Regions from separate parts of the Micromonospora sp. BRA006-A genome, predicted to be linked through region 2. Evidence: riboswitches for the same ligand, from Rfam matches in the RefSeq annotation. Region 2 holds a riboswitch; each other region holds the start of a gene.

Region 1 (8,133 bases), 1.4 Mb from region 2:
GCGATGAAGCTCGACCCGGAGAAGTACCGCTTCGGTCAGCCGACGTTCCCCGGCGAGGCCCCGGAGCCGACGCGGTCCGCGCCACCGCCGCCGACCACCGCCGCGCCGACACCGCCGGAGTCGCCGAGCCCCAGCCCGTCCTCGTCGAGCCCGAGCCCGGACCCGACCGGGCGGCCGACCTCGCGGCCGACGCTGACGCCGACGCTGCCACCGCTGCCGACCGTGTCGCCGACGCGGACCCGTGGCCCGCGCTGACCCGCTCGGGCGGCGGCTCGGCCGCCGCCCGGCCGCAGGAGCGGCGGCCTCGCGTCTATGCGCGCCATTCGCACACAGCGGCAACGTCCGCAATTTGCACCGGCATCCATCCACCGTCGGCGATGTTCGCCCTGATCAGGGCCTATTGAAGATCATGGTTACCTGAATCGACGCGTGTGGCGACACGCCCGACTGCCAGTCGTTGCCCAGGTCACTTATTGCTCCGGCCTCGCGCGGCGTGTGATCGTGCACCAGCGAGCCGCCGACCCCCGGCGAATCGCGACGGTCGATCTGTCGACCCGGAGCCACGCCGGCAGCTCCGGTGACCGGCCGTCACCCTGCCTCGCACCACCGCGCCGCCCGTCCCCACCGGGCTCCGTGCGGCGCGCCTGTAGAACAGGAGCAAACCCCCGTGAAACTCTCACCTCGCCTCGCCGCGCTCACCGGCGCGGCCGCGGCCGGCCTGCTCGCCGCAGGAACCGCCGCCGCCGTGCAGGCCGCGCCACCCGGACCCGCCGCCCCGAACCCGGCGCAGGCCCGCGCGACCGCCGCCGACTCGGCCCGCGCCCTGGTCGCGAACCGCCCCGCCTACCTGCAGGCCGGCTCCGACGACGCGTTCGTCCAGAAGCCGGTCATCTCCTCCGAGGGCACCCAGTACGTGCCCTACGAGCGCACCTACAAGGGCCTCCCGGTGGTCGGCGGCGACTTCGTGCTCGCCACGGACTCGGCCGGCAACCTGAAGTACGCCTCGGTCGCCCAGCAGCGGCCCATCGGCGCCCTCGCCACCACGCCCGCGCTGACCCCGGCCGCCGCCGCGAAGACGGCGCGCGCCCAGCTCAAGGCCGTGAACGCGGTCGAGGGCACCACGCTCGTGGTCTACACGCTCGGCGCCGCACCGGCGCTGGCCTGGGAGACCACCGTTCGCGGCACCGGCGCGGACGGCCCCAGCCGGCTGACCGTCGACGTCGACGCCCGCACCGGCGCGGTCCTGCGCAAGCAGGAGCACGTCGTCCGCGGCACCGGCACCGGCGCCTGGAACGGGCCCAGTCCGCTCACGCTCAACACCACCCAGTCGGGCTCCACGTACACCATGAAGGACCCGACCGTCACCAACCTGAGCTGCCAGGACGCGGCGAACAACACCACGTTCAGCGGCTCCGACGACGTGTGGGGCAACGGCACCGCCACCAGCAAGGAGACCGGCTGCGTGGACGCGCTGTTCTCCGCGCAGACCGAGCACAAGATGCTCGCCCAGTGGCTGGGCCGCAACGGCGCCAACGGCAACGGCGGCTACTGGCCGATCCGGGTGGGCCTCAACGACCAGAACGCCTACTACGACGGCAGCCAGGTGCAGATCGGCAAGAACACCGCCGGCCAGTGGATCGGCTCGCTGGACGTGGTGGCGCACGAGATCGGCCACGGCATCGACGACAACACCCCGGGCGGCATCTCCGGCGGCGGCACGCAGGAGTTCGTGGCTGACACGTTCGGCGCGGCCACCGAGTGGTTCGCCAACGAGCCGTCCAGCTACGACGCGCCGGACTTCCTGGTCGGCGAGAAGATCAACCTGGTCGGTTCCGGCCCGATCCGCAACATGTACAACCCGTCGGCGCTCGGCGACCCGAACTGCTACTCCAGCAGCATCCCGTCGACCGAGGTGCACGCCGCGGCCGGCCCGGGCAACCACTGGTTCTACCTGCTCGCCAACGGCAGCAGCCCGACCAACGGGCAGCCGTCCAGCTCGACCTGCAACGGCAGCAGCGTGACCGGCCTGGGCATCCAGAAGGCCATGAAGATCATGTACAACGGCATGCTGCTGAAGACCTCGTCCTCGTCGTACCTCAAGTACCGCACCTGGACGTTGCAGGCGGCGAAGAACCTCTACCCGGGCAGCTGCGCGGAGTTCAACACGGTCAAGGCGGCCTGGGACGCGGTGAGCGTGCCGGCCCAGTCCGGTGACCCGACCTGCTCAGGCGGCACCCCGACGCCCACCCCGAGCACCACGACCACCCCGCCGTCGGGCGGCTGCTCCGGCAACAAGCTCGCCAACCCGGGCTTCGAGTCGGGCAACGTGAGCTGGAGCGCCTCGTCCGGCGTCATCACCACCGACAGCGGCCAGGCCGCCCACGGCGGCTCGTACAAGGCGTGGCTGGACGGGTACGGCTCGTCGCACACCGACACGCTCAGCCAGTCGGTGACGATCCCGGCCGGATGCCGGGCGACTTTGAGCTTCTGGCTGCACATCGACAGCGCGGAGTCGACCACCAGCACCGCCTACGACAAGCTCACCGTCAAGGCGGGCAGCACCACGCTGGCCACGTACTCCAACCTGAACAAGGCCACCGGCTACGTGCAGCGGTCCTTCGACATCTCGTCGCTCGCGGGCACCACGGCGACCATCTCGTTCAGCGGCGTGGAGGACAGCTCGTTGCAGACGTCCTTCGTCGTCGACGACACCGCGGTCACCCTGAGCTGACCGTGGCGTAGCGCGGCCGGTCGTCGTCCTCCCGGCGGCCGGCCGCCTCGTCGTGCCCGGCCGGCGCCGCGTGGCCGGCGCCGCGTGCGGGGCGGCGCCTCGTCGTGCCGGGTCGGGTGCGGTCGGGTCAGACCGCGCGCCCGGCCCGGGACGCGGCACCGCGGTCGCGGTGGATCCGGGCGGCCGCCTCGTGCATCGCGCGGCCGAACAGCTCGGCCTGGTCGCCCATGCTGCCGAGCCGGGCGGCGAGCGCGTCGGCGTCGGCGCGCGCCGACGCGCTGACCCGGTCGTCCAGCTCGGACAACGCGGCGTTGGCGGCGGTCACGAGGTGTCCGCAGAGGACGTCGAGAGGCTCGCCGGCCAGCTCCGGGTCGATAGTGACGGAATCGAGCCGGCCACCCTGGACGGCGACCGCGCGGACCCGGCCGCCGGCGGCAGTGCCCTCGGCGAGCAGCAGGTCGCCCGGCTCGCCGTCGGCGTGCGCCGAGGCCCGGGAGCGCATCGCGGTGAGCGCCTGCTGCGTGCGGGTCAGCAGCTCGTCGATGCTCGCGGCCGCCGAGAACGGGTCGTTGGTCATATCCGCGCTTTCTTCACGTCTTAGCCGAGCATTCGTGACCCTAGCAACCGGCTCCGACGAATCCCCGTCACCGGCCGGTCCGGGTCGCGTCCCGGCGCCGCGAGCAGGCCGGACACCGGCCACGCGGCGTGTCGCGCCCGGCCGGGCGAACCGGCCGGGCGCTCGGACGAGATCAGCGCAGGCGCAGCCGCTGACCCGGGAAGATCAGGCCCGGATCGTCGCCGACCACTGCCCGGTTGCGCTCGTGCAGGGCCCGCCAGCCGCCGTCGACGCGCTGCGCCACGGCGATCTCCGACAGCGTGTCCCCGCGCCGGACCACGTACTCTCCGGCGCCGGACGACGGCCGCGGCGCCGCGTTCGTCGTGGCGCGTTCCGGCGCGGCCTTCGTCGCGGCGGCCCGCTTCGGCGCCGCCTTCCTCGGTGCCGCCTTCGTGGTGGCCCGCTCGGACCGGCTCGCCGCGCTCGCCGAGCCGCCCTTCTTGCCGCAGACCGGCCAGGCGCCGATGCCCTGGCCGCGCAGGACCTTCTCCGCGACGGCGATCTGCTCGGACCGGCTGGCCAGGTCGGCGCGCGCGGCGTACTTCTGGCCGCCGTAGCCGTTCCAGGTGGCACGGGAGAACTGGAGCCCGCCGTAGTAGCCGTTGCCGGTGTTGATCTTCCAGTTGCCACCGGACTCGCAGCGCGCGACCGCGTCCCAGTTGACGCCCGCGCTGGCCGGAGCGGCCGGGCCGAAGAGGGTCGCGGCGCCGACGGCGGCGCCGGCCAGGACCGCTCCGAGAGCGGTACGGCGGCTTCGGGCTGAGTATTCAGTTGCCATGTGGATTCCTCCACGCCGACGAGGTGAGCTGTCGGGTTCGGGCCGAGGAGCCCGGCCGCCGGTGGCGGCTTCACCCCGAGGTGACGATGCACCGTGGAACGTGTGGTTCCCCCGCTCCCGCACGAGGTTCGGTTACCGGGGCCGGCGGCGGGATTTGGCGTTTCCGGCCCGCGGTGTCCGCGTCTGCGAACGAAACCGACGCTAGGAGCGATTTGCGACGTTCGTCCACTTCTTGTGACGCTCTTCACCCGGCCGGGCGACCGGCGGCGGCGCTACGGTGGCAGGGCCAGGCAAGATCACGGGAGGGCTTGACGGATGACCGATCACGGACACGAGCTGGCCTTCGGCGGCTTCGTCACCCCCGCCGCCGGGCAGCCCGACCAGGTGGTGGCGCTGGCCCGGCTCTGCGAGCAGGTCGGGCTGGACCTGGTCACGTTCCAGGACCATCCCTACCAGCCGGGCTTCCTGGACACCTGGACGCTGATGTCCTACGTGGCCGCCGCCACCGAACGTGTCCGCCTGGCCGGGAACGTCCTCAACCTGCCGTTGCGCCAGCCGGTGGTGCTGGCCCGCAGCGTCGCCAGCCTGGACCTGCTCACCGGCGGCCGGGTGGAGCTGGGCCTCGGCGCGGGCGCGTTCTGGGACGCGATCGAGGCGGCGGGCGGGCGGCGCCTGTCCCCCGGCGCCGCCGTCGAGGCCCTCGACGAGGCGATCCGGGTGATCCGCGAGGTCTGGGACACCGACCGTCGCGGCATGATCCGCGTCGACGGCGAGCACTACCGGGTGGTCGGCGCCAAGCGCGGTCCGGCGCCCGCGCATCCGGTGGGCATCTGGGTCGGCGCGTACAAGCCGCGCATGCTGCGCCTGGTCGGCCGCGCCGCGGACGGCTGGCTGCCGTCCCTGTCGTACCTGCCGAAGGGCCCCGACGAGCTGCCCGCCCTGAACGCGCTCGTCGACGAGGGCGCCCGGGCCGCCGGGCGCGATCCGGCCGCGATCCGCCGCATGCTCAACGTGACCGGCACGTTCGCCCGCTCGTCGGCCGGTTTCCTGGCCGGGCCGCCGGAGCAGTGGGTGGAGGAGCTGGCCGGGCTCACGCTGGAGCACGGCATCACCACGTTCATCCTCGGCAGCGACGAGCCGCGCGCGATCCAGATCTTCGGCCAGGAGGTCGCGCCCGCCGTGCGGGAACTGGTCGCCGCCGAGCGCGCCACGCCCGCCGGCGGAACCCGCACGGCCGCCGACGCGCCTGCCGCCGCCGGCGGCCCGAGCACGCTCGGCGTCACCCCCACCCCCGACCCGGGGGTACGCCTCAGCGCGCGCCGCCCCTGGGACGAGTCCACCCGCCCGAGCGCCCCGCCGCCGCCGGCCGGGCACGTCTACCCGGCCCGGGGACAGGCCGCCGGGCAACACCTGGTGGACGTGCACGACCATCTGCGCCAGGAGCTGGCCCAGGTGCGCGACCTGCTGGAACAGGTCAAGCAGGGCAGTGTCTCGCCGGGCCGGGCGCGAGCCGCGCTGAACGAGATGACCATGCGGCAGAACAACTGGACGCTCGGGGCGTACTGCGCGGCGTACTGCACCATGGTCACCCAGCACCACGGACTGGAGGACGCCTCGATCTTCCCGCACCTGCGCCGCTCCGAGGCCGGGCTGGCGGCGGTGCTGGACCGCCTGGAGGAGGAGCACGTGGTGATCCACGGGGTGGTGGAGAGCGTCGACCGGGCGCTCGTGGAGCTGGTCCGCCGGCCCGGCGACTTCACCGGCCTCCAGGGGGCGGTGGACCTGCTCACCGACACGCTGCTGTCGCACCTGTCGTACGAGGAGCACCAGATCGTCGAGCCGCTGGCCCGGCACGGATTCTTCCCCGGCCAGCTGTGAGGTAGCTGACTTATGTGTTCCTAAGTCAGGGGGGTACCGTCGACGCCATGACGGACCTCCTTGCGCAGCGTGACTCCTGGTCCACCGCCAACTGCTCGATCGCCCGGGCGCTGGAGGTGGTCGGCAACCGCACCACGCTGCTCCTGCTGCGGGAGGCGTCGTTCGGCACCCGCCGCTTCGACGACTTCGCCCGGCGGGTCGGCGTCAGCGAGCCGGTGGCCGCCGCCCGCCTCAAGCAGCTCGTCGCGGACGGGCTGCTCGACCGGCGTCCCTACCGCGAGCCCGGGCAGCGCACCCGCGACGAGTACGTGCTCACCGCCAAGGGCAGCGACCTGATCCCGGTGCTGGTCGCGCTGCGGCAGTGGGGCGACGCGTACGCCGCCGACGAGGTGGGCCCGGCGGTCCGGGTGGCCCACGACGAGTGCGGCGCTCCCGTGCACGCCCGGCTGCGCTGCGACGCCGGGCACGACGTACCGCCCGGCGAACTCGCCGTGCTGCCCGGTCCGGGCCTGCTGTCCGCCTGACCTCCCTCACCACACCTCGGAGCGACACATGAAGATCGCTGGAAGCACCGCCCTGGTCACCGGCGCCAACCGCGGCTTCGGCCGGCACCTGGCCGCCGAACTCGTCGCGCGTGGCGCGACCGTCTGGGCCGGCGCCCGCAACCCGGACGCCGTGGACCTGCCCGGCGTCACCCCGGTACGCCTGGACGTCACCGACCCCGCGTCGGTCGCCGCCGCCGCGGAGCGGGCCGGTGACGTGACGCTGCTCGTCAACAACGCGGGCGTGAGCACCGGCAGCGACCTGCTCGACGGCGACCTCGACAAGATCCGGCTGGAGCTGGAGACGCACTACCTCGGCACACTGTCGGTGGTCCGGGCGTTCGCGCCCCGGATCGCCGCGAACGGCGGCGGCACGATCCTGAACGTGCTGTCCGCGCTGTCCTGGTTCACGTTCCCCGGCGTCGGCGCGTACGGCGCGGCGAAGGCCGCCGAGTGGTCGATGACGAACGCCCTGCGCCTGGAGCTGGCCGGCCGGGGCGTCCGCGTCGCCGGCCTGCACGTGGGCTACATGGACACCGAGATGGCCGCCGCCGTACCCGGCCCGAAGGCCCACCCGGCTGACGTCGCCCGGCTCGCCGCCGACGGCATCGAGTCCGACAGCTACGAGATCCTGGCCGACGACGTGGCGCGCCGGGTCCAGGCCGCACTGTCCGGCGGGGTGGCCGCGCTCTACCCCGCCCTCCCCTGAGCCGACCGGGCTCGCCGCCCCGGCGCACCGGCTCAGCGGCCTCTTCACCAGCCAACGGCGATTACGGCCGGCCGCGCGGGCTGGACACCAGGCCGGCGCCTCACCGGCGCCAGCAGATCCAGCCCGACCCACACCCGTCCAACCAGGCAGGCCCTGCCGACGCGGGCGTGCAGAGACCACCAACCGGGAGCTCACTCACCGAGCCGGCTCCCTCCATCTGGGACTGATCTTCCCCATCCTGGGACAAGACAGCTTGATCCACCAGCTCGGCGAGGTGGCGGTATCGGGGGCATCCTGATACCGCCACCTCGGCGTAATGGAGTCGATCAAGCCGGCCGGGTCCGGCCGGCGGGGCGGGTGGGGCTAGAGGCCTCGGGCCAGGCGGTCGGCGAGGATGCGGGTGAACCGGGCCGGGTCGGCCAGCTCGCCGCCCTCGGCCAGCAGCGCCATGCCGTACAGCAGTTCGGCGGTCTCGGTCAGCGCGGCCGTGTCGCCGCCCTCGCCGTGTGCCTTGCGCAGCCCGGTGACCAGCGGGTGGGCCGGGTTCAGCTCCAGGATCCGCTTGACCGGGGGCACCTCCTGACCCATCGCCCGGTACATCTTCTCCAGCGTCGGCGTCATGTCGTGCGCGTCGCCGACCACGCAGGCCGGTGAGGTGGTCAGCCGGGTGGACAGGCGCACCTCCTTGACGCTGTCGGCGAGCGCGCCGCCGAGGAACGTGAGCAGGTCGGCGTACTCCTGCCGTTCCGCCTCGGCCTTCTCCTTCTCCTCCTCGGTCTCCAGGTCCACCTGCCCCTTGGCGACCGAGCGCAGCGTCTTGCCGTCGTACGCGCCGACGCGCTCGACCCACACCTCGTCCACCGGGTCGGTGAGGATCAG
Region 2 (8,133 bases):
TGGTCGACGAGATCGTCCCGTCCGGTCCGATCGTCCTGGTCGGGCACTCGATGGGCGGGATGACGGTGATGGAGTACGCCCACCGCCACCCCGGCCGGTTCGCCGCGCGTACCGCCGGTCTGGTCTTCGTCTCCACCACCGCCGAGGGGCACACGCACACCGCGTACGGCCTGTCCCCGCGGATCACCCGGCTGATCCGGCTGGCCGAGACGACGGGCGCCGGGGTGCTGGCGCGCTGCGGCGGCTGGCGGCCCCCGCACGCGCTGCTGCGCGCCCTGCGCCCGAGCATCCGCTGGATGCTGTTCGGCGACCGCTGCGACCCGGCGGACATCCGGCTGGTCACCTCCGCGGTGGCCCTGGCCACGCTGCGCTCGATCGGCGGTTTCCGCGCCTCGATCGGCGCCCAGCACCGGCTGGAGACGCTCGCCGCGCTCGGCGGGCTGCCGGCCGCCGCGCTGGTCGGGGACCGGGACCGGCTCACCCCGCCGCCCTGCGCCGAGTCGATCGCGGCGGCGCTGCCCACCACGGAGCTGACGGTCTGCCCCGGTGCCGGGCACATGCTGATGATGGAGCGCCCCGACGAGGTGAACGCGGCCCTCGCCGGCGTGCTGGACCGGGTGCTGGCCGGGCGCCCGGCGACCCGCCTCTGAGCGTCTCCGGCTCGCGAGCGGCACTGACGTACGCCACGTGCGCGGCATGCCCCGGCGTGCCGGTTGCCGGCGGCCCGTACCCTCATTCAGCCCGTCGTGCCCTCCGAACACAGGAGCATCCGCGTTGACCGACCAGACCACGCTGGACCGGGAGATCGCCGCCGAGCAGCGCCACCTCGACCGGGTGTACGCCCGGCTGGCCGAACTGCGCCGGTCGGCGGCCGACGCCGAGCGGGAGGGCTACCGGCTGGCCCGGGTCGGCAACTTCGGCGCGCTGGTCGAGCGGGACGCGATGGTCTTCCACGCCGCCCAGCGCCGGCACGTGCTGGACGCCGAGCACGAGGGGCTGGTGTTCGGGCGGCTGGACCTGCGTACCGGGCAGGTGCTGCACGTCGGCCGTCTCGGTGTGCGGGGCGTGGACGCGGAGACGCTGGTGGTGGACTGGCGGGCACCCGCCGCCGCCGCGTTCTACCAGGCCACTCCCGCCGAGCCGCGCGGCGTGGTGCGCCGGCGCACGATCCAGTCGGCCTCGGAGAAGGTCACCCGGATCGAGGACGACCTGCTGGACCCGGAGGCCGCGCCGCCGGACATGGCGGTGGTCGGTGACGGGGCGCTGCTGGCCACGCTGTCCCGGGCCACCGGCCGGGGCATGCGCGACATCGTCGCCACCATCCAGCGGGAGCAGGACGAGGCGATCCGTTCCCCCGGCAACGGCGTCACGATCGTCTCCGGCGGCCCGGGCACCGGGAAGACGGCGGTGGCGCTGCACCGGGCCGCGTACCTGCTCTACTCCGACCGGGGCCGGTACGCCGGCGGCGGCATCCTGGTGGTCGGCCCGTCCGGCGTGTTCGTCGAGTACATCGCCTCGGTGCTGCCGTCGCTGGGCGAGGAGACCGCCACGCTGCACTCGCTGGGCTCGCTGTTCCCCGGCCTGTCCGCGTCCCGGACCGACCCGCCGGACGTGGCGGCGGTGAAGGGGTCGCTGCGGATGCGCCGGGTGCTGGAACGCGCGGTACGCGACGCGGTGCCGGACTCCCCCGCCGAGCTGCGCCTGCTCTACCGGGGCGAGCTGCTGCGCCTGGAACGTCCCGCGCTGGACGCGATCCGGGACCGGACGCTGGCCCGTGGCGCGCGCCGCAACGAGGTACGCCGGGCGGCGTTCGACGCGGTGCTCGCCGCGCTCTACGCGCAGGCCCGCACGCTGCGGGTGGGCCGGCTGCCGGAGCAGCCCGCGTTCGAGGACGAGATCATCGAGCGGCCGGAGTTCCGGGAGTTCCTCAAGGCGTGGTGGCCCCGGCTGCACCCGCGGCACGTGCTGGACTGGCTGGCCCGCCCGGACCGGCTGCGCCGCTACGCCGGGGGCATCCTGTCCTCGGCGGAGATCCGGCTGCTCGGAGACGCGTACCGGACGCTGGCGACCGAGGGCCTGACGGTGGCCGACATCGCGCTGCTGGACGAGCTGGACGCGCTGCTCGGCAAACCGGTGCAGCGGGCCCGCCCCAAGCGAGACCCGTATCAGCTCGCCGGTGGCGTGCGCGAGCTGAGCACGTACGCCGACAGGCAGCGCGCCGCCCGCGCGGCGGCGCGGGAGCGTCCGGACGACTACCGCGACTACGCCCACGTGGTGGTGGACGAGTCGCAGGACGTCTCGCCGATGCAGTGGCGGATGGTCGGCCGGCGCGGGCGGCTGGCGTCCTGGACGGTGGTCGGTGACCCGGCGCAGACCGCCTGGACCGGCGACCCGCAGGAGCTGGACCGGGCCCGTGACCAGGCGCTGGGCCGGCGCAAGCGGCACCGCTACGAGCTGACCACCAACTACCGCAACTCGGCGGAGATCTTCGCGGTGGCGGCGGCGGAGATCCGCCGCCTCTACCCGGACCTGCCGCTGCCCGACGCGGTGCGGTCCACCGGCGTGCCGCCGGTCGAGCGCACGGTGCCCGCCGCCGACCTGCCGGCGGCCACCGTCGAGGCGGCCGAGGCGCTGCTCGCGCAGGTGGAGGGCACCGTCGGCGTGATCACGCCGGTGCCGCGCCGGGACGAGGTGGCCGGCTGGCTGGGCGGGCGCGGCGCGGGCCGCCTCCAGGTGGTGACAAGCCTGCAGGCCAAGGGCATGGAGTACGACGGCGTGGTGCTGGTGGCGCCGAGCGAGATCCGGGCCGACCCCGGCTCGGGTGTCCGCACGCTCTACGTGGCATTGTCGCGGGCCACCCAGCGTCTCACCACGCTGGATCCCTCCTGACGGACACCCGGCAGTGACCCGGCCTTCACCCACAGTTCAGTTGCATACATAGCGATGTGAACATACATTGGGCCTGGCCGGTACGGGGCAGGAAGGGTGTTGGCGTGGGCGCAGGTCATGACCACAGCGGCGCGGTGACCAACGCGGCGCACCGCCACCGGGGCCGCCTCTGGGCCGCCTTCGCGCTGCTCGCCGCCCTGATGGTGGTCGAGGCGGTGGCCGCGTTCACGACCGGCTCGCTGGCGCTGCTCTCCGACGCCGGGCACATGTTCACCGACGTCCTCGGCATCGGCATGGCGCTGGCCGCGATCACCGCCACCCGCCGCGCCGGCACCGACCCGCAGCGCACGTTCGGGCTCTACCGGCTGGAGGTGCTCGCCGCCCTCGCCAACGCCGTCCTGCTCGGCGCCGTGGCGATCTACGTCCTGGTCGAGGCGGTACGCCGGTTCGGCGAGCCGCCGGAGGTGCTGGCCGGCCCGATGCTCGTGGTGGCGGTGCTCGGCCTGCTCGCCAACATCGTCGCGTTCGCACTGCTGCGCGCCGGGTCGAAGGAGAGCATCAACCTGCGCGGGGCGTACCTGGAGGTGCTCGGCGACCTGCTCGGCTCGCTCGGCGTGATCGCCGCGGCGCTGGTCATCGCGGTGACCGACTGGTGGTGGGCGGACCCGCTGGTCGCCGTCGGGATCGGCCTGTTCATCCTGCCGCGCACCTGGCGGCTCGGCCGGGCCGCGCTGCGCATCCTGGTGCAGGCCGCGCCGGAGCATCTCCAGGTCACCGCCGTGCACGACCGGCTGGCCGCCGTGCCCGGCGTGGCCGAGGTACACGACCTGCACGTCTGGACGCTCACCTCGGGCATGGAGGTGGCCTCGGCGCACCTCACCACCGACCCGGGCGCGGACCCGGCCGGGGTGCTGGCCGCCGCGCGGGCCGCCCTGCACGAGGACTTCTCCATCGATCACGCCACGTTGCAGGTCGAACCCGGAGCGTCGGCCGGAGTGTGCGGAAAGACCGAGTGGTGATTAGGGCAGACTTAAATCACTGCGACTGTTGTAGTCTTATGCCGGTTTTGCCCCGCCTAGTGGCGTTGCTCGACGGAGCCGCGCCCGGGCAGCGCCGGTAGTCTCGGTCGCGGCCGCACCCGCGGACGCCACCCGGCCCCGGTGGGGCGGCCGTCGCCTAATCGTCCGCAGGGACGAGCCGGGGAACCACGTACGTGGGGTGCATCCGCGTCAGCGGTAGGGATCTTCCGTCCCGAACCCGTCAGCTAACCCGGTCGGCGTTGACGGAAGGACGTGTGAATGCCCCCAGTGGCACCTGTACGACGGACGGCCGCCCGGTTGGCGGCCCTGCTCGTCGCGACGCTGGCCCTCGGCGTCGCGACCGTTCCGGTCTCCCCCGCCTCCGCGGCGCCGGCGACCGGCCTGCTCGCCGCCGCGCCCGGCGGCGACGACGAGGGCGGCACGCCGGAACTGCGCGCCCAGCTCGACGCGGCCAGCAAGGGCTGGCTGGAGGCGAAGGCCGCGCTGAACCGGTCGGTGACCCGCCAGAAACAGCTCAACGACCAGCTCAAGACAGTCGGCGCCGAGCTTGCCGTCCGCGACGCCAAAGTCGGCGAGATCGCCGTCGTGGCGTACCGCAACGGCCGCCTGGGCACCGCCGGGGCGCTGCTGGGCAGCAGCAGCCCGGAGGGCTTCATGGACCGGGCCGCCGCGCTGGAACAGGTCGCCGCGCACGAGGACCGTACGCTGCGCGACCTGATCGCCACCCGCGACGAGGCCACCCGCACCCGCGCCCAGCTCGACGGGGAGATCCTCGAGCAGCGCAAGCAGGTGACGGTGATGGCCAAGCGCAAGGACCAGGCCGAGCGCGCCCTGGAGGTGGCGAACGACCGCGCGTCGCGCAGCAGCAGCGGCGGCGGCAGCGTCCAGGGCACCTCCAGCAAGAACGCCAAACCGGCGCCGCGCAACTCGGACGGCTCCTGGCCGTCGGAGTCGTGCAGCGTCAACGACCCGACCCCGGCGAACGGCTGCATCACGCCGCGCACGCTGCACGCGCTGCAACAGGCCAAGGCGGCGGGCTTCACCAGGTACGTCTCGTGCCACCGGCCGAGCGGCTCGGGTGAGCACCCGAAGGGGCGGGCCTGCGACTTCGCCGCGCAGAAGAACGGCTTCGGCGGCGTCGCCACCGGCGGTGACCGGACGTACGGCAACAACCTGGCCGCGTACTTCGTGCGCAACGCCGACCCGCTCGCCGTGCTCTACGTGATCTGGTTCAAGCAGATCTGGCTGCCCAGCAGCGGGTGGAAGTCGTACAGCGGCGGCAACGGCGACCCGTCCAGCGACCACACCAACCACGTGCACCTGTCGGTGTACTGAGCACACCCGGAGAGGGTCGGCCGGATCAGGCCGGCCGGCCCTCCAGGGTCGCCCCGAGACGAGCCGCCAGGCCCAGGTGAGCCGCCCGGGCCTGGCGGAACGCGTACCCGAACAGCGGCGCCGGCGCGGTCAGCGTGATCTCCACGTCGATGCGTACCGTGCCGTCCGGCTCGTCCCGCAGGCGGGTGTGGTTGCGGACGGTCGTCGCGGGTTGCTGCCGCGCCACGGTGACGACCTCGTCCTCGCTCGCGACGAGCACGTCCGCCTGGTACGTGACCGGGAAGTGCAGCGGGCCGAGTTGCAGCCGGTCGGTGATCGCGTAGCTGGCCAGCGCGCCCGGCCGGGCCGGTAGCTTCCGGACCCGGACGATCAGCGGATGCAGCTCGCCCTGGCGACTCAGGTCACCCAGCAGGGCCACCGCGTCGGCCCGGGTGCACCGGGCCTGCACGGTGTAGCTGAAGCTGTCGCTGCTCTGCAAGCGGGCCCCCTCGCCGTCGTGCGTCGCGACGATCGTCCCGTACCGACGCCGGACTGGCAACGGGTAGAAGGTCCCCTGGCCGCAGGGGGTGTGAACGGCGCTCAGGCGCCGGGCAGCACCTCGGGGGTGTCGTCGGCGAACCACGGCTCGGGCGCGCCGAACAGGCCGAGCAGGCCGGTCACCCAGAGCTGCCGGTGCACGAACCGGCTCGGCTCGGTGACCACGAGCTTGACGCCGCTGACCTCGCAGGTCTGGAAGCCCGCGACCATGGCGCTGATGCCGACCGAGTCGATGAACGTGACGAGCCGCATGTTCAGCTCGATCCGCGAGGGACGGCCCTTCGCGAGCACCTCGGCGATCGCTTCCCGCACCTCGTACGCGGTGTCGACGTCGATCTCCCCACGGGGCGCGATCTGGACGACACCACCCGGCCGCACCGACTTCACGATCGACAGGCTCACGCGAGCACCTCCACTCGCCCATGACGGGCGCCTCATCAGTACGCGGGCCGCGACCGAGAGTATTCCTCCAACGGCCCGGTCGCCACCCCCCGGGATGAGCAATTCGCGAACTGGGCACACCTGGGCGTACTCAATCCGGACCTCCGGGTTCCAGTTTCCCCTGTACGGCGGGCCGCGGCCAACCGTGCGACCGGGCGGGCCCGCCGATCCGCCGACCAGGGTAGCTGGCGCACGCACGTCCCGTCGGCACCGGTCCCGGCGCGTTCGGGTGGTTCGTCCGGTTCGCTGCTCACGGCCGGGCACCACCGCGTGGTTTGCCGCGTGCGCCGGTGGGGCACTGCCCGAGACAGTGAACCCGCCGGATGGACACCGGAGTCCGAAGTGGCCGCCGGCCTTCGGCACCCGAGGAGGTAGAACGATGTTCGGATCCAACCTGCTGGACCGCCGGGGCAAGGCCGAGCGGGTCGCCGACCAGGCGTGGCAGAACCTGCTCTCCGCCGTCGGTTCCGCCGGTGACAGCGTGCGCGACGCCACCCGGACCGCCCGCCGCAGCTCCTCCGGCCTGGCCGACGACGCCACCGACCTGGTCGGCTCCGCCGCCGACGAGGCCCGCCGCCGGGCGTCCCTCGCCTTCGACGCGCTCGCCGGCCGCCGGCCCGCCCTGCCGTGGACGCTGCTGATCGCTGCGGCGCTCACCGGTGCGGCGATCGGCTGGGCCGCCGGCACCGCGGCGCGCGCCGCCGGCAGCCGGGACCGGGCCGCCGAGGAGATCGAGTTCGTGGACGTGGACCGGCCGAACTCGCCGGCCGGCCTGGACGGCTGACCCGCCCGTACGACACCACGACGGCCGCTCCCGGGAGTCCCGGGGGCGGCCGTCGTGCTGCCTCACCCACAGCGGGTGAGGGCGGTTCACCCGGGGCGCGCGCACGATCGCGGGTGCGGGACCACGTGCCCGTGCCGCGATCGACGGGAGGGAGAGCCGGATGACCACCGACACGATCACCCGTACCGACCGGGACATCCAGTCCGCCGTGCTCGACGAGCTGACCTGGGAACCGCGGGTCGGCGCGGACGAGATCGGGGTGACCGTCACCGAGGGCGTGGTGACACTCACCGGCCGGGTCGACAGCTACGCCAAGAAGTGGGCCGCCGAGCGGGCCGCGCACCGGGTCGCCCGGGTCCGCGCGGTCGCCAACGACCTCGCCGTCCGGATCGACACCGCAGCCGGACGGGAGGACCCGGAGATCGCCGTCGCGGCCGTACGGGCGCTGGAGTGGGACGCGTTCGTGCCGATCGAGGCGTTGCAGGTGACTGTGGCCGACGGCTGGGTCACGCTGCACGGCGAGGTCGAGTGGGAGTACCAGCGGCGGGCCGCCGAACGCTCGGTCGCCCGGCTCACCGGCGTGTGCGGGGTGAGCAACGGCATCGCGGTACGCCCAGCGGTGCGCGCCGACGGCGGTGACCTGGCCGAGCGGATCGTCGACGCGCTGGCCCGCAACCGCGCCACCGAGGCCGAGGAGGTCGACGTGCGGGTGCACGGCGACACGGTGCTGCTGGACGGGCGGGTCCACTCGCCCGGCGAACGCGAGGAGATCGAGCGGGTGGTGTGGAACGCGCCGGGCATCCGGGAGGTGCGCAACCACCTCGCCGTGCGATGACGGAGAACCACCCCGCCCGGGTGAGCCCGCCTCACCCGGGCCGCGGGCATCGTGGGCGGCATGAGTGATCCGAACGGGCTGATCACACCGGGCACGGACGCGCCCGGGTTCACGCTGCCGGCGGCGCCGGACGGGCGCGAGGTGGGCCCCGGGCAGTTCCGGGGCCGTCCCGTGGTGCTGGCGTTCTACCCGGCGGACTGGTCACCTGTGTGCGGCGAGCAGATGACCCTGTACCAGGCCGCCCTGCCTGAGCTGGAGCGGTACGGCGCGGT
Region 3 (8,133 bases), 2.8 Mb from region 2:
CTCAGAGGTACGGGTCGAGCAGGGCGAGCACCGCCTCCGGGTCTTCGACGTGCGCGTTGTGGCCCAGCCCGGGCAGCGTCGCCACCGGCACGCCCAGTTCCTTGAGCTGCGCGTCGGTCACCATCGGGTCCAGCTCGCCCCGGGCCAGCAGCACCGGCACATCGGTGGCGGCCAGCAGCACCGGCAGCCGGGGCTCCCCGACCGCGAACGCGGCCGGGTCCATGGCGAGCCGCCAGCGGCCGTCGGTCCGCCGCAGCCCCGCCTCCACCACCGGATGGTCCGGGGCGAACAGCCCGGCGAGCCCTGATACCCGCAGGTAGCGGCGGGCCGCCTCGTCACGGGTGGCGAACCAGGTGACCGGCCGGGCGGCCAGCTCCGCCGACTTCGCCAACTCGGCCGGGGACCAGACCGCCTTGATGCCGAGCCCGACCACCGCGTCGACCGGAAGCCCGCGCTGCCGGGCCGCGAGCGCCAGCGCCACCACCCCGCCGAGCGAGTGCCCGAGCAGCACCAGCCGGTCGTCGGGGCCGAGCCGCACCGGGCCGAGCCCGTCCACCACGCGCTGGGCCAGGGCCTCGAACGAGTAGCCGTGCAGCGGCGGCGACCAGCCGTGACCGGCCAGGTCGGGGGCGAGCCAGCGGCCGGGCCAGCGGCGCTCCAGCAGCGGCGCCCAGGGCAGCCACACCTCGCCGGTGGCACCCATGCCGTGCAGGAGAATCAGGTGCCGCTTCCCCGTCGCTTCGCCCATTGGCGCAGTCTGCCACCGCCCGCCCCGGACACGCGAGACCGAACCCGCCGACCGCCCCCACCCTGACGCCCCCACGCCGCTCGCCTCGCCCCCGCCCTCGCCTCGCGCGCCGCCCTCGCGCCGCTCTCGCCCCGGACGCCCCGTCGCCCCGGCTCGGGCCGCCCGCACTCCGCCCTCACCGTCGATCTTGGAGTTGTGGCACCTTCCATAGCGGGCGAGCCGGGCATACTGGGCGCCACAAGTCCAAGATCGGCGCGCCAGGGCAGCGAGAGGGGGGCCGCGCCAGGGCCGGGCGGGCGAGGGCGAGGCGGGACAGGCGCGAGGGTGGGGCGGGGACGGGGAAGGCCGGCGCCCCGGGTGGGGTGCCGGCCTTCGGGTGTGCGGGACGGTCAGGCGGAGTAGCCGCGGCTGGCGATCCAGTGCGCCAGGTCGATAGTGGTGACCCAGTACGAGGGCAGCGACGGGTCGGCCGAGTCGGCGATCCGTACGATCCGGCCGTCGTCCTTGTAGCCGACCACGGCGACGTAGTGGCCGCCCGGGAAGGAGTGCCAGCCGCCGTTGGTGTCGGTGGCCGTACCGGCGACGTTCGCGACGACCCCACGGCCGTTGCTGATCGCCTCGACCACGTCGGCCTGGAGGCGGTCCATCTGGGCCGGGGTGGCCGAGCCGGGAATCATGCGGGTCCGGTACGGGTTGCCCTTGACCTGCTGGTTGAGCACCCGGGTGGTGTCCTCGGCCGAGTTGGTGCCCATCTCGGTGGTGCCGAGCGGGCCGGCGAGCGCATCCTGGCTGCGCTCGATGCCGGCGGCGCTGAGCGCGTTGCGCACGGCGGCCGGGCCGCAGTAGAAGTAGTTGATCTGCGCCTGGTAGTCGTAGTCGAGCGACTTGCTCGACGGCGGCTTCGGCTTGGCCTTGGGCGTGGTGTCCGGGTCCGCTGCGGCCTTCGCGGACGGGGAGGCGCTCGCCGGCGCGCTGGGCGCGGCCGGCGCGCTGGGCGACGCCTGCGGTACGGCGATGCGGGCCTCGCTGCGGCTGGCGGGCTGCTCGCCGAGGCGGGCGGCGCCGAGGTCGGCGACCGCGGCGGTGTTCTCCTGGACCGGGGCGTCGTCACCGGCGGTGGCGACGGTTCCGGCGCCGGCGGCCAGCACGAGCGCGGCGGCCGATCCGGCGATGATCTGGTACGGGCGTTCGGTGACGATCCGTCGCAGCTGACGCTTCAGGTGGTGCTTCACGAAATCCTCCACGGGGCGTGAGCGGCACACGCCGGCCCGGCACGCGGAGGCACTCACACGTGCTGGCGGGGCCGGATGGCCGGGGGATCGGGAACGCCCGTGATGCCGGGCGCCCAGGGGGCGGTTGCCGGTCGCGCGTCAGGCGCGCGCGGGCACCGCTTCGCCGTGGAGGCGGGGGGACGATCGAGGGGTGGGCACGAGGGGTACTCCTTCCGTGGCCGCCGACCGGGTTAGCTGACGGATTCGGGCGGGAAGTACGCCCTACCGCGGGCCGTGGGCTCGCGGATTCACCCCGATGGTGCTCATGGGTCCCCGGTTCGTGGAACACGATTAGGCGGGTCGGTGCGGCGTCGCCGTCGGCGATCGATTACCGCATCGGACGCGCCGACACTACCGGCGGGTATGTCCCCTGCCAAGCGCTCCCACCTGCGTAAACGTGATCCGCGGTAACGGATTTCGGAACACCCGGTTACTGACTTCACTCAATGGGACAAGCAGTTTCGACGGCACCCGGCGGCGGAAAGCGGACAGACGGCGAGCGCCCGACCGGCAATCGCGGGACTCGATGACCCGTTCTGCGCCCGGCGCCCGTTTCGGCGGCCCGGGTGACCGGGCTCACCACGTTCCGGATAACGATTCGGTCGAGACGGCCGCTCAGCCGACCCGGGCCGGACGCCAGCGGGCGTTGCGGACCGTCGCGGGCACCGGCTGGGCGCTCGCCGTCGCGCTCCGGTACGCCGGGGCGGGCCGCAGCGCGGCGGTGGCGGCGTACGCCTCGGCGGCGAGCGTCCGGGCGGACTCGGCGGCCAGTTCCGCGTCCCGCCAGGCCGACCGCTCCCGCGCGGCGGCGCTCTCCCATCCGGCCCGCCGCCCGTCCCTGATGATGCGGGCGAGCACGATCTCCTGCTCGGCCGGGTGCCGGCGCGGATCCCACCCGTTGCGGCGGGCCAGCACGTCGGCGAGCTGACGGGCGGTCAGGTCGCCCCGCCAGTGCGCCGTCATGGCGGCGTGGTGCAGCCAGCGCTCCCGGGCCGCGTACTCGGCGGGGGTGCGCGGTGTGCGCGGGGCGGGCAGCGCGGCGGCACCGGCGAGGCGGCGGGCGGCGGCGTCCGCCTCGTCGTACGCGGTCCAGGCCCGGTCCGCCGCGTCCTGCACGGCCAGCCACCGCTCCCGGCGGCGACGGGCAGTCTGGGCGGCACCGGCGGCCGCCACCGCGACCTCCTCGGCGTACCGGATCAGGTCGTCGCGGCGGGCGGCGTCGGTGTCGGCCGGTTCGGGGGCGACCTCCGGGGCGGGGTCGCGTTCGGGCCGGGCGACGAGCGCGGCGAGCAGGCCCAGCGCGAGCAGCAGGAGGAAGGACCAGATGGCGGCGGCCTCGGGCACGGAGGTGAGGAAGTGGTACAGAGCGGTCTGCGACATGGTCGGCACCTCACGGGAAGAACCTGGCGGGAGGGCCCGCACGAACTCGCCGGGGCGGGCCGGTGGAGGGCCGCCGGACGGGTGCGGGGATGACGTGCGAGTGGGTGCGGAGAACGGGCGCGGCCCGTGGGCGGGTCAGCGGGCGGGCGGGGCGCGCGGGCCGGCCGGTGCGGCGGCCCGTCCGGCCGGGACCGGCTGCGGCGCGGCCGGGGCGGTCGCCCGGGGCGCGGGCGCCGGCGCCCCGGCGGGAAGGGCCTGCCGCTCGGCCACGCGATCGGCTTCCGGCCGCGCGGTGGCCGAGGCGCCGGTGACGGGGTACGCCGGGACGGCGGCCGCCGGGGCGGGGGCGGCAGCGGCGGACGGCAGCGTGGCGGCGCCGAACGAACAGGCGACGACCACGGCGAGACTGGCGAGCATCCGGGCGGTCCAGCGCGCCACCCACCACACGGGGCAGGTGAGCGCGATCGGAAGCACGGGTACAAATTACCGCCGAACCCCCACGAACGCACCGCCGCACGGCGTGTCGCGGCTCGACCGGCCGCCGTGTGCGCGTGTCAGTCCGGGCGACGCCGCCCGGCGTACTCGATGTCCTCGGCCGGACCGGTGACGGAGGCCGCGCCCCCGTCGGCGGCCGGGACGGTGGCGGCCTCGGCGGGCGTGCGCGGAGCCGGCACGGCCGGTGCGCGCGACGCCGCGCGGGCCCGGCGGGACGGGCCGAGCAGGCGCATCATCGGTGTCTCCACCCAGCGGTGCAGGGCGGCGGCCAGCGCGAGCGTGACCACCAGGAAGCCCAGCACCGCGAGCGGGCCGCGCCAGCCGGGCAGGCCGGTCCCCCAGTGCCCGGTCAGCCGCAGCACGGTGACCATGACCAGCACGTGCACCAGGTAGAAGGCGAACGACACCTCGCCGAGCCAGACCATCGCCCGGGACCGCCAGGGAGTGGGCCGGCCGCGCACGTCGGCGTCCGCCGCGGCGGCGATGACCAGGAGGTACGCGACAGCGAGCAGCGCCGCCCAGAACTCGGCCGGGATCCACAGCGCGGCGACCACCCAGGTGGTGACGAAGATGCCGGTGGCGGCGGCGAGGTTCGGGCCGCGCCAGCGGTGCCGGCGCATCAGCTCGGCGGCGGCCACGCCCATCCAGAACTCCAGCGACCGGGTCACCGGGAAGATCTGGGTGAACCACCACCGCTGCTCCTCCGGCACGAGCTGCTGGCCGGGCCACAGCGCCAGGATGAGCAGCGGCGCCGCGACCAGCACGGTCCGCAGCACGCCGGTACGGGCCCGGCGCAGCCACGGCACCACGAGCGGCAGGCACAGGTAGAAGGCCAGCTCGCAGGAGAGCGACCAGCTCACGTTGTTGACGCTGTAGAAGTAGCCGCCCAGCGGGATCCACGCCTGGACCAGGAAGAAGTTGGCGATCGCGGCCCACGGCACTACCGGGTCGGCGAACCACGCCGCGACCGCCAGCGCCGCGACGAACGTCACCACGTGGTTCGGGTAGATCTTGGCGAACCGGCGGCGCAGGAACGTCCACGCGCGCTCCCCGTCCCGGTACGACCAGACCAGCACGAACCCGCTGAGGATGAAGAAGAACTCGACGCCGGACAGGCCCAGGCTGAACGCCTTGTCGACCAGGGGCTTCAGGTGCGGCTCGGCGACGATCCCCATGGTCCCGGCGTGGAAGCCGAAGACCAGCAGCGCGGCCACCCACCGCAATCCGGTCAGCGACGGCAGTCGCGGGGCACGGGTGACTGTGGGCGCGCTGGTCATTCCGGGCACCCTACCCCGGGCAACCGGGACGTTCCCGGCGAGCCGACGTCTGCTCGGCTCCGCTCGGGCGGCGGATAGGATTTCCGTTCTGCACGCGCGGGCACCCACCCGGCTCCCGCCCGCACGCCGTGCCGTACGGAAGGTGAGCGAACCGGATGCACCAGCGGATCCTGCTCCGCGCCCGCAAGGGCCCGTTCGACGTCCTCACGCCCGAGGAGACGTTCGCCGGCAACTGGATCGGGGACAACAGCGGCAACCTGGTCTTCAGCCACGCCGCGCACAAGCTGCTCGCCACCTCCGCGGCCGAGATCACACCGACCCGCACCCCGGCCGACCCGCGCCTCGCCGACGAGATCAACGAACGGCACGACGTGTTCGTCGTACCCCTCGCCAACGCGTTCCGGCGCAGCTTCGTGCACCGCCTGACGCCGCTGACCCGGCTGATCGAGCGGCTGAAGATCCCGGTGGTGGTGCTCGGCGTCGGCGTGCAGACGAACGTCGACGGCGACCGCGAGTACCTGCGGCCGATCGACGAGCCGGTCCGCGCGTTCTGCAAGGCCGTGCTGGACCGGTCGCACAGCATCGGCGTACGCGGCGAGGTGACCGAGAGCTACCTCAACGCGCTGGGCTTCTCCGACGTGGAGCAGATCGGCTGCCCGTCGATGTTCCTGCACGGCGACACGTTCCACCTGGAGAAGAACCGCCCGGAGCTGACCGCCGACTCGAAGGTCGCGCTCACCATCTCCCCGTACGTCCGCTCGATGGCCGCGGTGGTCCGCCACCACCAGGAGCGCTACCCGAACCTCTGCTACGTGCCGCAGGACCTTCGGACCCTCGGCACGCTGCTCTACGGCGACGCGCCCGAGCACCGAGGCCAGAGCAGCGACATCCCGCTGCACACCTCGCACCCGCTGTTCGCCGAGGACAAGGTGCGCATGTTCGTCGACCCGTGGACCTGGATGGACCACCTCTCCGGGTACGACTTCGCGTTCGGCACCCGCATCCACGGCACCATCACCGCGCTCGTCGCCGGCACGCCCGGCTACCTGTTCGCGCACGACTCGCGCACGCTGGAACTGGCCCGCTACTTCGGCATCCCGCACCGGATCATGCGGGACGTGCCGGCCGACGTCGACGCCGCCGACCTCTACGCGGAGGCCGACTACACGTCGCTCAACGACGGCCACAAGGCCCGCTTCGAGACCATCACCGCGTTCCTGCGCAAGCACGACCTCGGCACCTCGTTCGCCGACGGCGACAGCGCCGCGCGCTTCGACAGGCAGGTCGGCGAGACGGTGTTCCCGCCGGCCGTCCGGCCCGCCGCCGCCACCCCGCCGGCCGACCTGCTGACCCGCATCGAGCGGCTGCGCGACGAGAACGCCAAGCTCACCGCCACCATCGACGCGCTGCGCTCCCAACAGCTCCGAGAGCGGATCAAGCAGGCCGTCCCGGGCACCGTGCGCCGGATGCTGCGACGCTGACCGTCGTACGCCTGTTCGAGAGCACGGTACGATCGGCGGCGTGTCCGACGCGTACCAGCCCTCGATGCTCGACCTGGCCGAGCAGGGCCCGACCCTGGGCCCGCTCGCCGGGGCGCTGCGCCGGCACGAGCTGAGCCGGGGCGCCTGGGTCGACCACCTGCCCGGCTGGGTCCGGGGCTCCGACGAGGTGCTCGACACGCTGCGCCACGACGTGCCGTGGCGGGCCGAACGCCGCACCATGTACGACACCGAGGTCGACGTGCCCCGGCTGCTCTGCTGGTACGCCGCCGGCCGGCCGCTGCCGCACCCGGTGCTGACCGAGGCCCGGGACGCGCTCACCCGGCACTACGCGCCCGAGTTGGGCGAGCCGTTCGTCACCGCCGGCATGTGCCTGTACCGGGACGGCCGCGACAGCGTCGCCTGGCACGGCGACACCCTCGGCCGCTCCGCGCACACCGACACCATGGTGGCGATCGTCTCGTTCGGCTCCCCGCGTGCGCTGCTGCTGCGACCCCGCGGCGGAGGTGGCGGCAGCCTGCGGTTCCCGCTCGGCCACGGCGACCTCGTGGTCATGGGCGGTTCCTGCCAGCGCACCTGGGAACACGCGGTGCCGAAGACCACCCGCCCGGTCGGCCCCCGGGTCAGCGTCCAGTTCCGTCCCACCGGCGTCGCCTGAGCCCGGGCCGGGCCCCCATCGCCGCAGGGCACGTGCTAGAAACAACTCCCAGGGTCGATCACGCCCCCGTCACCCGATGACGCGAAGGGCGACCGATGACCCAGTCCCCCACCTCCCGCTGGTCCCCGTGGACCCTGCACGGCGACGGCCGCCGGGTACGCCCCGGCGACGTGGTCGCGCCCGACGAACGGCTCTCCTGGCCGCGCACCATCGGCGTGGGCGTGCAGCACGTGGTAGCCATGTTCGGCGCCACCTTCACCGTCCCGCTGATCACCGGCTTCCCGCCCGCCACCACGCTGCTGTTCTCCGGGCTCGGCACGCTGCTGTTCCTGTTGATCACCGGCAACCGGCTGCCCTCGTACCTCGGCTCGTCGTTCGCGTTCATCGCGCCGGTCCTGGCGGCGAAGACCGACGGCGGCATCGGCGCGGCCCTCGGCGGCATCGTCGTCGCGGGCGTCGCGCTGGCGCTCGTCGGCGTGGTGGTGCAGGTGGCCGGTTCCCGCTGGATCGACGCGCTGATGCCGCCCGTGGTCACCGGCGCGATCGTCATGCTGATCGGCCTCAACCTCGCGCCGGTCGCCTGGGACGGCGGCGGCTCCGGCACCGGCGTCAAGGCGCAGCCGCTGATCGCCGTGGTCACGCTCGTCGCGATCCTGCTCACCACTGTGTTGTTCCGCGGCTTCGTGGCGCGGCTGTCGATCCTCGTCGGCGTGGTGGTCGGCTGGGTGCTCGCCGCGCTGACCGGCAACCTCGACCAGCAGGCGGTCAGCGGCCTGCGCCAGGCCGCCTGGATCGGTTTCCCCGA
Region 4 (6,849 bases), 5.0 Mb from region 2:
CAGGCGGCACCACTCTACCTGAAGGTCACCACGCCCGTGCAGTCAGGTGCGCGCGCCACCTCGGCGAGGTGGCGGCATCGGCGGGCGGTTGACCCCGCCACTTCCCCGAACTGGAGTGGATCAAGCACTCACCGGAGCCGGCCGGCGCGAAGTTGCACGTCGGAAACATATGGGCGTTCTCAAATGCGTCGATGGGATGTAACGTCTGCCCCACGTTTCCGAACCGGCGTGACACACCCCCTGCCACGCCGTCAGAAAGAGGTGGGCCCATGGGACTCCGTCCCAACCTGCTGACCCGGCGTACCGCCGGTGTCGCGACGTCGACCCTCGCGCTGCTGCTCAGCACGGCCGCCGTCGGTGTCGTCCCCGCTGCTTCGGCCTTCTCGGCCGCCCCGGGCGGCGTCTGCGCCGAGCCGGCCGACGCCCACGCCGACGAGCACGCGAACGCCCGCGTCGCGAAGGGCGGCAACGCCAAGCTCGACCCCAACCACCTGACCGCCAAGCAGGTCAAGGACCGGGAGGCCGACCTCGCCGCCGCGCAGCGCGAGCGGGCCGGCTTCCGGACCGGCGCCGTCGCCCCGCTGGCCACCGTGACGATCCCGGTCGTCGTGCACGTCATCCAGGAGAACAGCACCCGGGCCGGCGGCAACATCACCGACTCGATGATCAACCAGCAGATCACCGTGCTGAACCAGGCGTACGCGGGCTCCACCGGCGGCGCCGCCACCGCGTTCGGGTTCCAGCTCACGAAGATCAACCGGGTGACGAACCCGTCGTGGTACCCGATCGTGCAGGGCTCCTCCGCCGAGCGCTCGATGAAGACGTCGCTGCGCGTCGGCGGCAAGAACACGCTGAACATCTACCTCGGCGAGCTGAGCGACAGCCTGCTGGGCTGGGCGACCTTCCCGAAGCGGACGCTGGACAAGATGGACGGCGTGGTGGTGCTCAACGAGTCGCTGCCGGGCGGCACCGCGACCAACTACAACCAGGGTGACACCGGCACCCACGAGGTCGGCCACTGGCTGAACCTCTACCACACCTTCCAGGGCGGCTGCTCCGGCTCGGGCGACAGCGTCTCCGACACCCCGGCCGAGGCGTCCCCGGCGTACCAGTGCCCGACCGGCCGCGACACCTGCTCGACCGCCGGCAAGGACCCGATCACCAACTTCATGGACTACACGTACGACTCCTGCATGTACCAGTTCACCGCCGGCCAGGCGAGCCGCATGCTCACCGCGTGGAACGCCTACCGCGCAGCCTGACCGTCGTACCGCGTACCGGTGCCGGCCCTGTCCTCGGACGGGGCCGGCACCGTTCGTCGTGGGCCGGGTCAGGCGGCCGGGCGGCGGGTGTCGAAGCCGTGTCGGCCGCGCCGGCCGTCGGCGGCGAGCGGGTCGCGCCGGGCCGGCGCGTCGCCGCGGGGGTCGAGCCACACCCGCACCTGCGGCGGGGCGGCGCCGGGCTGGGCCACCGGGTCGCGCCGGGTCAGCATCGCCACCTCGACGGTGAACTCGAACAGCCGCCAGTCGCCCTGCGGCGACGCGCGGGCGATCCGGGCCAGCCGCGTCACGGTGGCCGGGTCGGTCACCGGCCGTGCGCGCCCCGCGATGTACGCCTCGTCGTCGCTCTCCTCCGGCGGGAACGAGTGCAGCGCGTAGCGGCCGTCGCGTTCGAGGTCGCGTCGCTTCGGCGAGTCGATGACGAAGCACCAGAGGCCGTCGGCGGTGATCACCGGGGAGACCGGGTGGACGCGGGGGCCACCGTCGGCGCGGACCGTGGCGAGGTAGCCGAAGCCCGGCCCGTACTGCTGCATGAGGAGGCGGATCTCGCCGGCGAGGCGGGGCTCGTCGGCGGCGAATTCGGACCAGGAAGCCATGTGGACACTCTATCGAACACGTGTACGAAGATGTAGTGCGACACGCAGGTCACCCGTACCGGTCGCTATGGTGTTCCGATGCTGCTCTCCGACCGCGACCTGATCTCCGAGATCAAGGCCGGCACGCTCGCGCTGGAGCCCTTCGAGCCCACGCTGGTGCAGCCGTCGAGCATCGACGTACGCCTGGACCGGCTGTTCCGGGTCTTCAACAACCACCTCTACACGCACATCGATCCGTCGGTCCAGCAGGACGACCTGACCTCGATGGTGGAGGTGCCGGAGGGCCAGCCGTTCGTGCTGCACCCGGGCGAGTTCGTGCTCGCCTCCACGCTCGAGGTGATCTCGCTGGGTGACCAGCTCGCCGGCCGGCTTGAGGGCAAGTCGAGCCTGGGGCGGCTGGGGCTGCTGACCCACTCGACAGCCGGTTTCATCGACCCGGGCTTCTCCGGTCACGTCACGCTGGAGCTCTCGAACGTGGCGAACCTGCCGATCACGCTCTGGCCGGGCATGAAGATCGGGCAGCTCTGCATCTTCCGGCTCTCCTCGCCGGCCGAGCACCCGTACGGCTCGGCCGTCTACGGCTCGCGTTACCAGGGGCAGCGCGGTCCGACGCCGAGCCGGTCCTGGCAGAGCTGGCGCACCTGGCCGACGCGCTGACGGCGCCCGCGGCTGTTAATAGGGGCCCCCTCCTCTACCGGAGGCGTTAAGAGGGGGCCCTTCCTTACACCCGGCCGTAGCTGTTGATGTCGCCGTCGTCGACCCGCTTCATGGTGATGGGCTTGCCGGACTGGGAGGCGTGCACCACCCAGCCGTCGCCCACGTACATCGCCACGTGGTGCAGGTCGCCGTAGTAGAAGACGAGGTCACCGGCGCGCAACTCGGCCCGGCTGATCCGCTTCGTCACGCCGTGCTGCTGGCGTGCGCTGTGCGGCAGCGAGACGCCGCCCTTCGCCCACGCCGCCATGGTGAGGCCCGAGCAGTCGAAGTGGTCCGGTCCGGCCGCGCCCCAGACGTAGATCTTGCCGATCTGGGCGCAGGCGAACTTGACCGCCGCTCCGGCCGGGCCGCCGGGGTAGCCGGCCGGGCACGGCGCCGGGCGCAGCGGGCCGCCACCGCCCTTGCCGTACACCTTCAGCCGCAGCTTCTCCAGCTTGGCGATCTCGGCGTCGATCTGCTTCTTCTTCGCCGCGAGCTGGGCCTCGGTACGCGCCAGCCCGGCGATCATCTCGTCCAGCGGCTTCTTCTTCGCCGCCAGTTCATCGCGCAGCGCGGCGACGGAGCGCACCTGCTCGTGCTGGCGGTGCGCGAAGCGGTCGAGCAGTTCCAGGCCGTTGACCAGGTCGCCGGGCGAGCGGCTGCCCAGCAGCGCGTTCACTGTGGAGAGGTTGTCGCCCTTGTAGGCGTCGGCGGCGAGCCCGCCGACCTGGCCGAGCGCGGCGTCCACCCGGGCCTGGAGGGGTGCGATCTGCCGGCCGAGCGCGTCGGCCTGCTTGCGCCGCGCGGCGAGCTGCTCGCGTACGGCGTTCACCTGTTCGATGACCGGTTCGAGTTCGTTCCAGTCGCGGTCGATCTGGGCCTCGATCTCGGCGACCGAGGGTTCGGCGTGTGCCGCCGTGGCGCCGCCGGTCAGGACGACTGCGGTGCCGACGAGGGCGGCGAGGGCTGTGGTGAAGCGGGACCAGCGGGTACGCGGCACAGCCGTGGACCGGTCGACCGACCGGTTCGACGACGGCCGCGGGGCATGGAGTGCCACCGGGCGTCCGTACTCCTTCTTCCGTACCGCCTACCGGGTTAGCTGACGGATTCGGGCGGGAAGGGAGCCGCCCTACCGCATCGCTGCGGATTCACCCCAGGTACCTGGTTCCCCGGCTCGCCCGGAGGCGACTCGGCGGTGTCGGACCGTCACCGACCGGGTTGGACGGTGAGACGTGCGGCCGACGATTCACCAGAGTAGGGACCACCGTTATCGATCCGCAACTTCCAGCGCCGTGACACTCCGTACGCGATGCGGGGCCGCACCCAGGGCGGAGGTGAAGTTTTCTTTCAAGACTGATTACTCGCTGGAAAGGTATTGACCCTCCCGGGTGTGCGGAGTGAGGGTGGAGACGCAGTGACCCCCATCCCTGTCCAGGAGGTTCGATGCACCTCTCCGCCCCGCCGTCGGGCAGACGGATACTGCTCGCCGCCGCAGTGGCGACAGCCACCGCGCTGGCGACGACCGGCCCGGTGACCGCCGCGCCGGACACGTCCGCGCCCGCGAGCGACAGGCAACAACAGTACGCCGCCGCCGCGGCCGAGTACGGCGTGCCGCAGAACGTACTGCTCGGTGTCTCCTATCTGGAGTCCCGCTGGGACACCCACACCGGACAGCCGAGCACCAGCGGCGGCTACGGCCCGATGCACCTGACCGACGCCGCGCACATCCTCGCCATGCCGGGCAGCGCCCACGTCGACGAGGACGAGGACCCGCGCGGCGACGACTCCCGCCCGCTGAAGCTCGACCCGGCCACCGCCGCCGCACCGGAGCGGGAGACCCCGCTGCCGCCCGCCTCGCTCCAGACGCTCGCCGCCGCCGCCGCGCTCACCGGGCTCGACGCGGGCACGCTGCGCACCGACCCGGCCGCGAACATCCGCGGTGGCGCGGCGCTGCTGGCGTCGTACCAGAAGGCTCTGGGTGGGCCGGTCGGTGCCGGCACCGACCCGGCGGCCTGGTACGGCGCGGTGGCCCGGTACTCCGGCGCGGACACCTCCGACGCCGCGGCGGCCTTCGCCGACGAGGTCTACGACCAGCTCGGCCAGGGCGCCAGCCGCACCACCGACGACGGCCAGCGGGTCACGCTCGCCGCCACCGCCGCGACGCCGGACCGTTCCCGGCTGGCCCGCCTCGGCCTGCGCAACGCCGAGCGGCCGGACGGGCTGGAGTGTCCGGTACGGCTGGCCTGCGAGTGGATTCCGGCGCCGTACGAGCAGCTCAGCGACGACCCGGGCGACTACGGCAACCACGACCTGGCCGACCGGCCGAAGCAGCAGAAGATCGAGTACATCGTCATCCACGACACCGAGGGCTACTTCGGCCCAAGCGTCGACCTGGTGAAGCGGGCCGACTACCTGGGCTGGCACTACACGCTGCGCTCGGTGGACGGCTACATCGCCCAGCACATCAAGACCAAGGACGTCGGCTGGCACGCCGGCAACTGGTACGTCAACGCCAAGTCCATCGGCCTGGAGCACGAGGGCTTCGCCGGTCAGGGCACCTGGTACACCGAGGCGATGTACCGCACCTCCGCCAAGCTGGTGCGGCACCTGGCGCTGAAGCTCGGCATCCCGATGGACCGGCAGCACATCATCGGCCACGACAACGTGCCCGGCATCACCGCCGCCAACGTGGGCGGCATGCACTGGGATCCGGGACCGTACTGGGACTGGTCGCACTACTTCGACCTGATGAAGGCGCCGTTCCGCAGCACCGGCACGCCCCGTACCGGCCTGGTCACCATCGACCCGGACTTCGCCACCAACCGGCCGGCGTTCACCGGCTGCAACCAGCAGCCGCCCGGCGTCCCGACGCCCCGGCCGCCGGCCGAGCCGTGCCCGTCGCGCGGTTCCTCCGCGGTGGTCCTGCGGACCGCGCCGAGCCCGGACGCCCCGCTCGTCAACGACCTCGGGCTGCGCCCGGACGGTACGCCGGACACCATGTACATCTCCGACCACGGCGCCCGCGCCTCCGCCGGTCAGACGTACGCGCTCGCCGGCCGGCAGGGTGACTGGACGGCGATCTGGTACCTCGGCCAGAAGGCGTGGTTCCTCAACCCGGCGTCCGCGCCGACCGCCAAGTGGGCCACCGGCTTCGTGGTGACCCCGCGGCCCGGCAAGGCCACCATCCCGGTGTACGGGCGGGCCTACCCGGAGCAGGCCGCCTACCCGGACACCATCCCGTACCAGACCATCTCGCCGCTGCAGTACACGTTCGCCGCCGGCCAGCGGTACGCGGTCGGCGGGGTGCTGCCCGGCGAGTACTACCGGGCGGTCTCGTTCGACGGTTCGGCCCCGGGTGACCGGACCGTGGTCCGCGGCAAGAACCGCTACGTGCAGGTCCAGTTCGGTCACCGGATCATGTTCGTGAACCTGGACGACGTGCTGGTCATGCCGTCCCCGGTCGGCACGCCACGCTGACCTTCCCGCGAGAACGCGAAGGCCCCCGGTCCCTGCGGACCGGGGGCCTCTCCGTGTGACCGGGGTCAGGCGACCCGGACGAAGCCGGCGAGCGGCTGGGTGCTGATGCTCGACACCTGGACCGGTTTGCCGGTCCGTGGCGCGTGCACCATCACCCCGTTGCCGAGATAGAGCCCGACGTGGTGCAGGTCGGAACCGAAGAACACCAGGTCACCCGGTCTCGCCTCGGAGCGGGACACCTTGCGGCCCTCGTTCCACTGCGCGCCGGTGAAGTGGGTCAGCGAGATGCCCGCCGCCTTGTACGCGTACTGGGTGAGGCCGGAGCAGTCGAACGAGTTCGGGCCGGTGGCGCCCCACACGTACGGGTCGCCGACCTGGGCGCACGCCGTCTTGATGGCGGTCCGCGCGGCACTGCTCACCACGCCGTCGACGGCGGGGCAGCCGGCCGGGCGGATCGAGGTCACCGGCAGCATGGCGGTCAGCCGCTTGATCTCCGAGTCGATCTGCTTCTTCTTCGCCGCGAGGTCGTTCTGCTGCTTGGTCTCCAGCGCGATCAGCGCGTCGAGCTTCTCCTTCTGCTTGTTGTACTCGTCGCGCACCTTGAGCACACCGGCGATCTGGCGGCGCTGGTCCTCGGCGATCCGGTCCAGCATGACCAGCTGCTCGGCCAGCGCGCCCGGCTTGGAGTTCACCAGCAGCGCGCCCAGCTCCTGCGACGGGCCCTGGATGTAGTACCGGGCCGCGATGTCGCCGACCTTGTTCATGGCGAGCGTGGAGGCCAGCTCCAGCGGCACCATCTT

The links. A riboswitch is a leader RNA that binds a small molecule or an ion and turns the genes downstream of it on or off. The one in region 2 is predicted to bind cyclic di-AMP.
Region 1: it holds a riboswitch for cyclic di-AMP, as region 2 does, so the genes downstream of both, NMK34_RS16690 (transglycosylase family protein) here and NMK34_RS23055 (hypothetical protein) in region 2, are expected to answer to the same signal.
Region 3: it holds a riboswitch for cyclic di-AMP, as region 2 does, so the genes downstream of both, NMK34_RS11050 (C39 family peptidase) here and NMK34_RS23055 (hypothetical protein) in region 2, are expected to answer to the same signal.
Region 4: it holds a riboswitch for cyclic di-AMP, as region 2 does, so the genes downstream of both, NMK34_RS00410 (NlpC/P60 family protein) here and NMK34_RS23055 (hypothetical protein) in region 2, are expected to answer to the same signal.

What each region holds. Positions count from the first base shown of each region.
Region 1 covers NZ_JANCLW010000001.1:3,668,207-3,676,339, forward strand. The annotation lists gene NMK34_RS16675 (transglycosylase domain-containing protein) at 1-255, shown strand, start outside; gene NMK34_RS16680 (M4 family metallopeptidase) at 668-2,731, shown strand; gene NMK34_RS16685 (YbaB/EbfC family nucleoid-associated protein) at 2,859-3,308, opposite strand; gene NMK34_RS16690 (transglycosylase family protein) at 3,481-4,125, opposite strand; cyclic di-AMP (ydaO/yuaA leader) riboswitch at 4,124-4,269, opposite strand; gene NMK34_RS16695 (LLM class flavin-dependent oxidoreductase) at 4,441-6,003, shown strand; gene NMK34_RS16700 (helix-turn-helix domain-containing protein) at 6,051-6,527, shown strand; gene NMK34_RS16705 (SDR family oxidoreductase) at 6,556-7,254, shown strand; gene htpG (molecular chaperone HtpG) at 7,618-8,133, opposite strand, start outside.
Region 2 covers NZ_JANCLW010000001.1:5,099,873-5,108,005, forward strand. The annotation lists gene NMK34_RS23040 (alpha/beta hydrolase) at 1-650, shown strand, start outside; gene NMK34_RS23045 (HelD family protein) at 775-2,889, shown strand; gene NMK34_RS23050 (cation diffusion facilitator family transporter) at 2,994-3,908, shown strand; cyclic di-AMP (ydaO/yuaA leader) riboswitch at 4,053-4,183, shown strand; gene NMK34_RS23055 (hypothetical protein) at 4,188-5,264, shown strand; gene NMK34_RS23060 (SRPBCC family protein) at 5,290-5,742, opposite strand; gene NMK34_RS23065 (STAS domain-containing protein) at 5,844-6,203, opposite strand; gene NMK34_RS23070 (hypothetical protein) at 6,622-7,026, shown strand; gene NMK34_RS23075 (BON domain-containing protein) at 7,187-7,861, shown strand; gene NMK34_RS23080 (redoxin domain-containing protein) at 7,922-8,133, shown strand, end outside.
Region 3 covers NZ_JANCLW010000001.1:2,299,761-2,307,893, reverse strand. The annotation lists gene NMK34_RS11055 (alpha/beta fold hydrolase) at 2-748, opposite strand; gene NMK34_RS11050 (C39 family peptidase) at 1,138-1,980, opposite strand; cyclic di-AMP (ydaO/yuaA leader) riboswitch at 2,185-2,327, opposite strand; gene NMK34_RS11045 (hypothetical protein) at 2,635-3,399, opposite strand; gene NMK34_RS11040 (hypothetical protein) at 3,535-3,873, opposite strand; gene NMK34_RS11035 (acyltransferase) at 3,954-5,171, opposite strand; gene NMK34_RS11030 (polysaccharide pyruvyl transferase family protein) at 5,327-6,652, shown strand; gene NMK34_RS11025 (alpha-ketoglutarate-dependent dioxygenase AlkB) at 6,693-7,328, shown strand; gene NMK34_RS11020 (uracil-xanthine permease family protein) at 7,424-8,133, shown strand, end outside.
Region 4 covers NZ_JANCLW010000001.1:81,923-88,771, reverse strand. The annotation lists tRNA gene NMK34_RS00430 (tRNA-Gly) at 1-1, opposite strand, end outside; gene NMK34_RS00425 (zinc metalloprotease) at 270-1,262, shown strand; gene NMK34_RS00420 (pyridoxamine 5'-phosphate oxidase family protein) at 1,331-1,876, opposite strand; gene dcd (dCTP deaminase) at 1,955-2,533, shown strand; gene NMK34_RS00410 (NlpC/P60 family protein) at 2,598-3,629, opposite strand; cyclic di-AMP (ydaO/yuaA leader) riboswitch at 3,643-3,777, opposite strand; gene NMK34_RS00405 (peptidoglycan recognition family protein) at 4,016-6,049, shown strand; gene NMK34_RS00400 (C40 family peptidase) at 6,115-6,849, opposite strand, start outside.